Polyangium mundeleinium: one gene and its partner. The protein of the gene in region 1 interacts with the protein of each later gene in a pairwise test. Links are inferred from orthologs where the notes say so. Each region holds a gene or a part of one and is shown on either strand. Other genes may lie near its edges.

Region 1 (4,108 bases):
TTCACGCCGCCCGTGACCTTGGCGATCTCGGCTTCGACGTGCTTGTCGGCCTGCTCGAGCGCCGCGTTTGCCGCGACCGCCACCGCGTCGAGGGCCATCTCCAGGCCTTCGGCGGCGAGGAAGTCCGGATCGATCGCGATCTTCCGGACCTTGCCTTCGCAGGTCACGGTGACCGAGACCTTGTCCGACGCGGCGGTCGCCGAGATCTCGTGGTCCTTGATCTTGGCTTTCGCCTCGTCGATTTTGCGCTGCATCCGGGCCGCTTGGCGGACCAGCTCGTTCATTCCACCGCGAAATTGCATGGGAGGAGCGTGTATGCCGTGAAGTTGGCTGGGCTGCAAGGCCGGACGAACGCCCGCGCGCGCCTCTTCGCTCGCTCGGCGCGCCCGCCGTGGCGGTCCGGCTGCGTCGCAAGACGCCAGCGCGCCTTTCTGCTACGTCGAGGCGGCGATGAGCTACGTCGTCCTCGCGCGCAAGTACCGACCGCAGTCGTTCGAGGACCTCGTCGGTCAGGGGCACGTCTCGACCACGCTCGAGAACGCGATCGCCAAGAACCGCGTCGCGCATGCCTTCTTGTTCACGGGCGTCCGCGGCGTCGGCAAGACGACGAGCGCGCGTATCCTCGCGAAATCGCTCAACTGCGTGAAGGGTCCGACGTCGAAGCCCTGCCAGGAGTGTGCTCCTTGCAAGGAGATCACCGTCGGCAGCGACGTCGACGTCCAGGAGATCGACGGCGCGAGCTACACGGGCGTCGACGACGTCCGCAAGCTCCAGGAGAGCCTTCCGTACCGGCCTTCGCGCGACCGGTTCAAGATCTTCATCGTGGACGAGGTCCACATGCTCTCGAACAACGCGTGGAACGCGTTCCTCAAGACGCTCGAGGAGCCGCCGCCGCACGTGAAGTTCATCTTCGCGACGACCGAGGTCCACAAGATCCCGGTCACGATCCTGAGCCGCTGCCAGCGCTACGACTTCAAGCTCATCAGCGCGCTCTCGATCACGGCGCGCCTGCGCTTCGTCCTCGACCAGGAGGGCGTCGCGTTCGAGGACGCCGCGCTCTCCATCATCGCCCGCGAGGCGGCGGGCAGCATGCGCGACGCGATGAGCCTGCTCGATCAGGTCCTCGCGTGGGTCGGCGTCGACGGCGACAAGCTCACGGCCGAGGGCGTCGCGCGGGTCCTCGGCGTCGCGGATCGCTCGGTCCTCCACGGCCTCGCAGCCGCGCTCGTCGACGGCGACGCCGAGGCGTGCCTGCGCACGGTCTCCGACCTCGCGCATCAGGGCTACGATCTCCCGCACGTCGCGCGGGACTTCCTCGCGCATTTGCGCGACCTCGTGGTCGCCAAGGTCTCCGCGGATCCGACGGGCCTGCTTGACCTCGCCGACAGCGAACTCGCCGACGTCAAGACCCTGGCGGCGCGCGCGGACGCGGACGACCTCGCGCGCTTGCATCAGGGGTTCTCGCGTTCCTACGACGACATCACCCGGAGCGGCCAGCCTCGCGCGGCGCTGGAGATGACGCTCGTGCGCCTCTCGCGCCGGCCGCCGCTCATGCCGGTGGACGAGCTCTTGCGGCGGATCGGGGACATGGAGCGCCGCTTGCTCGGGGGAGGCGGCGGCGCGCCGGGCCCCTCGGGCGGCGCCGGGCAGGGACGGCCCATGCAAGGCGGCGGCGCGCCTCCCGGCCAGCGTCGGGCGTCCGCCTCCGAGGCTTCGTCGTCTTCACCGGCCCCATCGGCGTCTTCCCCGGTGCCTCCACCAGGTTCCCAAGCCTCTCCGGCGCCTTCACGGGTGGCTCCGGCGTTTTCACAAGCCGCTCCGGCGTTTTCACAGGTCCCTCCGACGCCTTCACGGGTGGCTCCAGCGTCTTCACAAGCCGCTCCGGCGTCTTCACAGGTCCCTCCGACGCCTTCACGGGTGGCTCCGGCGTCTTCCCGACCGCCTCCGGCCAACGGCGCCGCCTACACAAACGGCGCCCCCTACACGAACGGCGCGGCCCCCCCCAACGGCGCCGGCCGCATGGCGGCCCCGAGCGCCCCCGACCTCGCCACGTTTCGCGCCGTGATCGAGCTCGTCCGCGCCAAGCGCGCGCCGCTCGCCTCCGTGCTCGAACATGCCGCGCTGCTCCGCATCGGCCCCGACGGCATCGTGCTCGGCTTCGAGGACAACTCGTTCCTCGGCAAGCAAGCGCAGGAGCCCGTCGCCAAGGAGGGCATCCGCGCCGCCCTCGCCGCGCATTTCGGCGGCAAGCCCGACGTCACGTTCGAGACACTCCGCCCGCAGAGCGGCGCCGTCACGGTCGCGCAGATCGACGGCGCCGACCGACGCGCCCGCCTCGACAACGCGCGCCGCGCCATCGCCGATCATCCCCTCGTCACGGCCGCGATCGAGCTGCTCGGCGCCGAGCTGCGCGACGTACGCCTCGGACACGAAGACGCCGCTGCCGCCGAGCGCATGTCCACGCGCTAGGATCAGCCATGCGCTTCTTCCCCTTCGCCGCGGCGATCGCGGCCGCCTCGCTCCTCGCCCCCACCGCGGCCCACGCGAACGGCCGCTTCCCCATCGCCGACCAGCTCGTCGTGGATCCCAAGGATCCTGCACACATCGTCCTCCGCACGACGTACGGCATCCTCGAGACCTCGAACGGGGGCAGCTCGTGGTCGTGGATCTGCGAGGGCGCGGTCGGGTACGGCGGCACGCAGGATCCGGCCATCGGCGTGCTCGCGGACGGCACGATCCTCGCCGGCGTCTTCGAGGGCCTCAGCGTGAGCCACGATCGCGGCTGCGCTTGGGGCTTCGTCGAGGCCCCCTTGAAAGACGAGTACGTCATCGACGTCTCCGTCCACCGGGACGACCCCTCGCGCGGCGTCGCCATCACGTCCACGGGCAAGGGCACCGACGGCTTCCACGTGATCGTCGCCGAGACGGCCGACAACGGCGCCACCTGGACGCAGGCCGGAAAGCCGATCCTCAGCGACTTCATCGCCCTCACGGTCGACGTCACGCCTTCGAACCCGCAGCGCCTCTACGCGAGCGGCATCGTTGGCAAATCGTTCGCGCCTGCGATCGAGCGCTCCGACGATCGCGGCGTCACGTGGACGCGCACCTACCTCGACGCGGCCTACGCGAGCTTCGTCCCCTTCCTCGCCGCGATCGACCCGCAAAACCCCGACCGTGTCTACCTGCGCCTGAGCGGCGATCCCGTCGACAAGCTCCTCGTCAGCGACGACGCCGGCGCCACGTTCACCGAGGCCTTCACGGCCGCGGACGATCTGCTCGGCTTCGCGCTCTCGCCCGACGGCACGCGTATCGCGATCGGCGGCCCGAAGGACGGCATCCAGATCGCGAACACGGCCGACCTCGCGTTCGAGAAGGTCAGCGACCTCTACACGCGCTGCCTCACGTGGACGACCGCAGGCATGTACGCGTGCGGCAACCAGTTCGTCGACGGCTTCACCGTCGGCTTCTCGAAGGACGAGGGCAAGACGTTCGAGAACATCTACAACCTGCCCGACATCTGCCCGCTCGAATGCGGCGAGGGCGCGACGACGCCGGCCATGTGTGTGATGAGCTGGCCCGGCATCGCGGCCACGCTCGGGATCGAGCCGACCGCGTGCGGCGGCATCGGCCCGGGCAGCGGATCGGGCAGCGGCAGCGGCGGTGGCCCGCCGCGGGACCTGGAAGCGGCAGGCGGATGTGACTGCGGCCTGGGAAGCGCGTCCGGCGCGTCCGGCGCCACGGTCCTGGCCGGCCTCTCGGCGCTCGTCTTACGCTTGCGCCGCCGAAGAGATCGCCGCGCGCCCGCCGCGAAGACGCGCTAACGCAACGCCGCCCGCACGCTCTCCTCGACGATCCCCAGGAGCGTCTCGAGATCGTCGTCCGTGATCGTGAGCGGCGGCGCCACGTACACCACGTCGCCGAGCGGCCGCAGATACGCGCCGCGCCTCCGCGCCTCCGCATACACCCGCCAGCCGAGCTCACTGAGGTATCCCGCGCCCTTCGACAGATCGAGCGCGCCGATCATCCCGAGCGATCGCGCCCGCGACACGCCCGGGATCTCACCCATCGAAGCGAACACCTTCGCGATCCGCGCGGCCTTCGGCTGGGC
Region 2 (4,646 bases), 6.4 Mb from region 1 along the record:
CTCCGCAAGATGGATCTACGCAAGGCGCCCGCCGTGAGCGAGACGCTCGACTGGGCGCGCGCGCTCGTCCTGCTCGGCAAGAGCAAGCTCGAGCCGGACCTCGCGCGCGACACGCTCGGCCTCTTGCTCAAGCACCAGGAAGACAAGGCCGCGGTCGAGCCGCGCCTCGACACGATGGTGAAGGCCACGGCGGCGTCGGGTTAGCGCAGCTCCGCGACCTTCTCGCCGAAGAGTTTTTCCAGGCGCGCGAGCATCTCGTCGCTCGGCGTCACCGTGAGATCACGCCCGAGCGCGAGCACCGCCTCGGCGCCGTCGTCGAGCTGGATCAAGAGGTGCACCGGGCAGACACCGCGGCTCGACGCCAGGACGTCCCGTAGCTTGCCGATGTGATCCCGCGTCGCCTTCCGGGCTTGTACGCGGATGCGCACGCTCTTCGTCTCCGCGCGGATCGCGTCCGCGAGCGGCACGACCTCGTCGAGCATCAACGTCGGCTCTCGCGGCGCCGCTTGCTCGTCCTCGGCGCCTTCCTCCACCTGCGGAAAACTCACTTTGCCCGAGACGAGGACCGGGTCGGTTCCCTGCAGGATCGCGCCGTACGTCTCGATCTGCTTGTCGCGCACCTTCACCTCGACGCGGCCGCTCGTGTCTTCGAGGTGGAAAAACGCGACCTTGCCGCCGCCGCCCTTGAAGATGCGCTCGCGGTATCCCTCGACCATCCCGGCCACGCGCACCTTCGACCACGGATCCTTATGCGGAAGCGCGCTCGCCGCGATCACGTCGAAGCGACTGAGCTCCGTGCCGTACCGCTCGAGCGGATGCCCCGAGACGTAGAAGCCGAGCGACTGCTTCTCGCGCACCAGCATCTCGCGCAGATCCCACGGCTCGCACTGCGGGTACTCGTCGAGCTTCTGCTCGGCCGCGGGGGCCGCCTTTGCGAAGAGGCTGAACAGCGAACCTTGACCACGCTCGCGATCCTTGCTCGCGCTCCTCGCGCGTTCGAGCGCCTGATCGAGCGCGGCGAACGCGCGGGCTCGCGTGACGCCGCGCGGAAGGAGCGTCGCGTCGAACGCCCCCGATTGCACGAGCGCCTCGAGCACGCCCTTGTTCACGCGCCGCGCGTCGACGCGCTGGGCGAAGTCGAAGAGATCGGCGAACGCGCCGCCCGACGTGCGTGCTTCGAGCACCGCCTCCAGCGCCGACTCGCCCACGCCGCGGATCGCGCCGAGGCCGAAGCGGATCTTCGGATCGTAGGGATCGGCGTCCTTGATCTTGCTCGGCGCCTTCCGGCCGGCCTTTTTCGTGGCCTTGCCCGGCTCGCTGTAGACGACCGAGAAGTCGATGTTCGACTCGTTGATGTCGGGCGGGAGAATGTCGACGCCCCAGGCGCGCCCTTCCGCGATGATCCGCACGACCTTCTCGATCTTGTCGCGATCCGCGGTCATCAGCGCGCAGAGGAACTCCACCGGATAATGCCGCTTGAGGTACGCCGTCTGGTACGTGATGAGCGCGTACGCGGCCGAGTGGCTCTTGTTGAAGCCGTACCCCGCGAAGAACTCCAGCAGACCGAAGATGCGGTCGGCGTCCTCGGCGGACACGCCGTTCTTCAAGGATCCCTCGACGAAGATGGACTTCTGCTTGGCCATCTCCTCGGGCTTCTTCTTGCCCATCGCGCGGCGGAGCAGGTCGGCGCCGCCGAGCGTGTAGCCGGCGAGCATCTGCGCGATCTGCATGACCTGCTCCTGGTAGACGATGACGCCGTAGGTCGGCTTGAGCAGATCGTCGACGAGGTCGTGCATCTTCGCGATGGGCTTGCGCCCGTGCTTGCAGTCGACGAAGTCCTTCACCATGCCCGTGCCGAGCGGGCCGGGGCGGTAGAGCGCGACGGCGGCGACGATGTCTTCGAAGTTGGTCGGGCGCAGGTCCTTGAAGAGCTGCTGCATGCCGCTCGATTCGAGCTGGAACACGCCCGTCGTTTCGCCCGACTGCAGGAGGTGGAACGTCTCCTCGTCGCTGAGCGAAATCGCGTTGATGTCGAACGCCTCGGCCGGTGACTTACCCTTCTGATCGGGCCGCGCGCGGATGAGCCGCACCGCGATGTCGATCACGGTGAGCGTCTTGAGGCCGAGGAAGTCGAACTTGACGAGGCCCGCCTGCTCGACGTCGTCCTTGTAGTACTGCGTGACGAGCGCTTCGCCGTTCCGGAAGCACGGCACGTGGTCCCAGAGCGGACCCTCGCTGATCACGATGCCGGCCGCGTGCATGCCGGCGTGCCGCGTGAGCCCCTCGAGCTTCTGCGCCTGCGTGAGCAGCTCGCGCACCGAGGGATCACTCTCCATGTGCGCCTTGAGCTTCGGCTCAATCTCGATCGACTCGGGGATCGTGTACGTCTGCCCCGGCCCCTTCTGCGGGATCAGGTTCGCGATCTTCTGCGCCTCGGCGGGCGGGAAGCTCATCGCGCGGGCCACGTCCTTGATGACGCTCTTCGCCTTGAGCTCGTGGAACGTCGCGATCTGCCCGACGCTCGTCTTGCCGTACTTCTCGGCGACGTACCGGATCACCTCGTCGCGCCGATCCATGCAGAAGTCGACGTCGAAGTCCGGCATGCTCACGCGCTCCGGGTTCAGGAAGCGCTCGAAGAGCAGGTTGTACGGGATCGGATCGAGATCCGTGATGCGCAGCGCGTACGCCACGAGCGAGCCCGCGCCGGAGCCGCGGCCCGGGCCCACCGGGATCCCCATCTCCTTCGCCTGCCGGATGAAGTCCCAGACGATCAGGAAGTAGCCGGGGAACTTCATCCCGATGATGACGTCGAGCTCCATGTCGAGGCGCTTGCGGTACGCCTCCTGGTCGACGGTCTTACCCCCGCGGCGGAACTCCTCGAAGCGCTTCGTCAGCCCCTCGTGCGAGACGTGCCGGAAGTACGAGTTCGTATCGAACCCCTCCGGCAGTGCGAACGTCGGCAGCATCGGCTGGCCGAGCTTCAGCTTGAGCCCCGCGCATCGCTCGGCGATCTCCAGCGTGCTCTTGATGGCTTCCGGGTGGTCGCGGAAGACGTGCGCCATCTCGTCCGGCGACTTGAGGAACATCTCGAAGCTCTGGTGATGCGCTTCGAAAGCGTCCGCGTACGAGCGGTTCGCCGCGATACACGACAGGTAGAGGTGCCCCTCGCCGTCGTCGCGGCTGCCGAAGTGCGCGTCGTTCGTCGCCACGATCGGCAGGCCGCGATCCTTCGCGAGGCGCGTGAGGATCCCGTTCAGCACCGGCTGCTCGACGAGCCCGTGATCCTGCAGCTCCACGTACAGGCTGCCCGGCTCGAACGCCTCGACGAGCCGATCCATCGCCGCGCGCCCTTCGTCCTCGCCCTCCTCGAGCACGCGCTGCGCGAGCACGCCGCCCATGCAGCCGGAGAGGCCGATCAGGCCCTTGCTGTTCTGCGCGATGAAGTCGAGCGATACGCTCGGCGCGGCGCCGCTCATGGGCGTCACGTGGCCCTCGGACACGATTCGAACGAGGCTCTTGTAGCCCTCGAGGTTCGACGCGAGCAGCACCAGGTGATCGACCGGCGCGTCGTCCGTCTTGCCGCTCGGCACGTCGTTTCGCGCGGTGCGCGGTCGCGCGACGTTCACCTCGCAGCCGAGGATAGCGCCTACCTGGGCGTCCTTGCACGCCTTGTAGAGCTGGATCGCGCCGAACATGTTGCCGTGATCGGTCAACGCCACGGCGCGCATGCCGAGCGCCTTCGTCTTGCCGACGAGGTCCTTGATCTTGAGGGCCCCGTCGAGCAGCGAGTACTGCGAGTGGACGTGGAGATGAACGAACTCGGCTGCCACGATCGATCTTGCCTCGGCGTTTCTAGCTGCTCGGGCGAGCTCGCTTCAGGATAGGCGCGCGTCATCAAACGAGGCGCGTGTTCGTGATGCTTAGCGTCACTCGTGAAGCTGCATCGTACGGCTGCACTCTGGTCGTGTGCGAAGCGCCGCGCCCTGTGACGCTCTTGTGAAGCGACTGCGCCCTGGCTAGCATGCGCCACATCCACGGGCACTCGACGAGCTGCCGTGCGCTTGACGACCCGCGCTCGGGTCCGGGAAAGTGAGTCAGGTTTCTATGCTTCGCACCCGTCTTCTCTCCGCCGCATTTGTGGCGACTTCGCTCGCTGTTCTTGGTTGCGGCTCCGACACGGTCTCGGAGAAACCCCCGGTTCCGCCGCCGTCCGAGGATCCCGCGGGCCTCGCGCCGCCGGAAGAGCCCGAGGGTTTGTCCACCTGTGAGGGGGCGGGCAAGGTGATGGCGATGAGCCAGATCTTCCTCGGCGACACGAAGCGCGACGGCACGCCCGATCCCACGGGCGGCTGGAAGTTCTACGGCTACGATCTCGACGGTCGTGCGTCGACGAAGGCGTCGGTCGGCCTGTGCAAGCCGCGCGCAGGCGGCTCGCCTGCGGCCGTGTATCCGGACGGCGAAGAGGGCCGGGACAACTCGTTCGGCAAGAACATCCTGCCGGTCATCCTCGGCCTCTCGTCCGACCTCAGCACGCAGGCGAACCAGGCGATCTCGGACGGCGAGTTCACGATCATGCTCGACATGTCGACGCTCGGCACGTCGGAGGACTGCAACGGCCTGCAGGCGAAGCTCTACGGCGGCGCGGA

The links. Proteins that work in one complex are often made in the same cells at the same time.
Region 2: the proteins of dnaX (region 1) and dnaE interact in binary tests that used the Escherichia coli proteins (3 or more experiments, as listed by UniProt). The link is inferred for Polyangium mundeleinium from one-to-one orthologs.

The regions. Positions count from the first base shown.
Region 1 is NZ_JAQNDO010000001.1:671,942-676,049, reverse strand. Bases 32-2,959 are described here. They hold dnaX (DNA polymerase III subunit gamma/tau), read left to right. Parts: upstream 32-450; coding sequence 451-2,469; downstream 2,470-2,959. Other genes in these bases: POL67_RS02790 (beta propeller repeat protein), read left to right, coding at 2,478-2,959; POL67_RS02800 (YbaB/EbfC family nucleoid-associated protein), read right to left, coding at 32-302. In the rest of the region: more of POL67_RS02800, read right to left, coding at 1-31; more of POL67_RS02790, read left to right, coding at 2,960-3,821; bioA (adenosylmethionine--8-amino-7-oxononanoate transaminase), read right to left, coding at 3,818-4,108. UniProt on the Escherichia coli protein: Part of the beta sliding clamp loading complex, which hydrolyzes ATP to load the beta clamp onto primed DNA to form the DNA replication pre-initiation complex.
Region 2 is NZ_JAQNDO010000001.1:7,096,645-7,101,290, reverse strand. The notes cover bases 1-4,211. They hold dnaE (DNA polymerase III subunit alpha), read right to left. Parts: upstream 3,831-4,211; coding sequence 201-3,830; downstream 1-200. Other genes in these bases: POL67_RS28085 (hypothetical protein), read left to right, coding at 4,138-4,211; POL67_RS28095 (AAA family ATPase), read left to right, coding at 1-204. In the rest of the region: more of POL67_RS28085, read left to right, coding at 4,212-4,646. UniProt on the Escherichia coli protein: DNA polymerase III is a complex, multichain enzyme responsible for most of the replicative synthesis in bacteria. This DNA polymerase also exhibits 3' to 5' exonuclease activity. The alpha chain is the DNA polymerase catalytic subunit.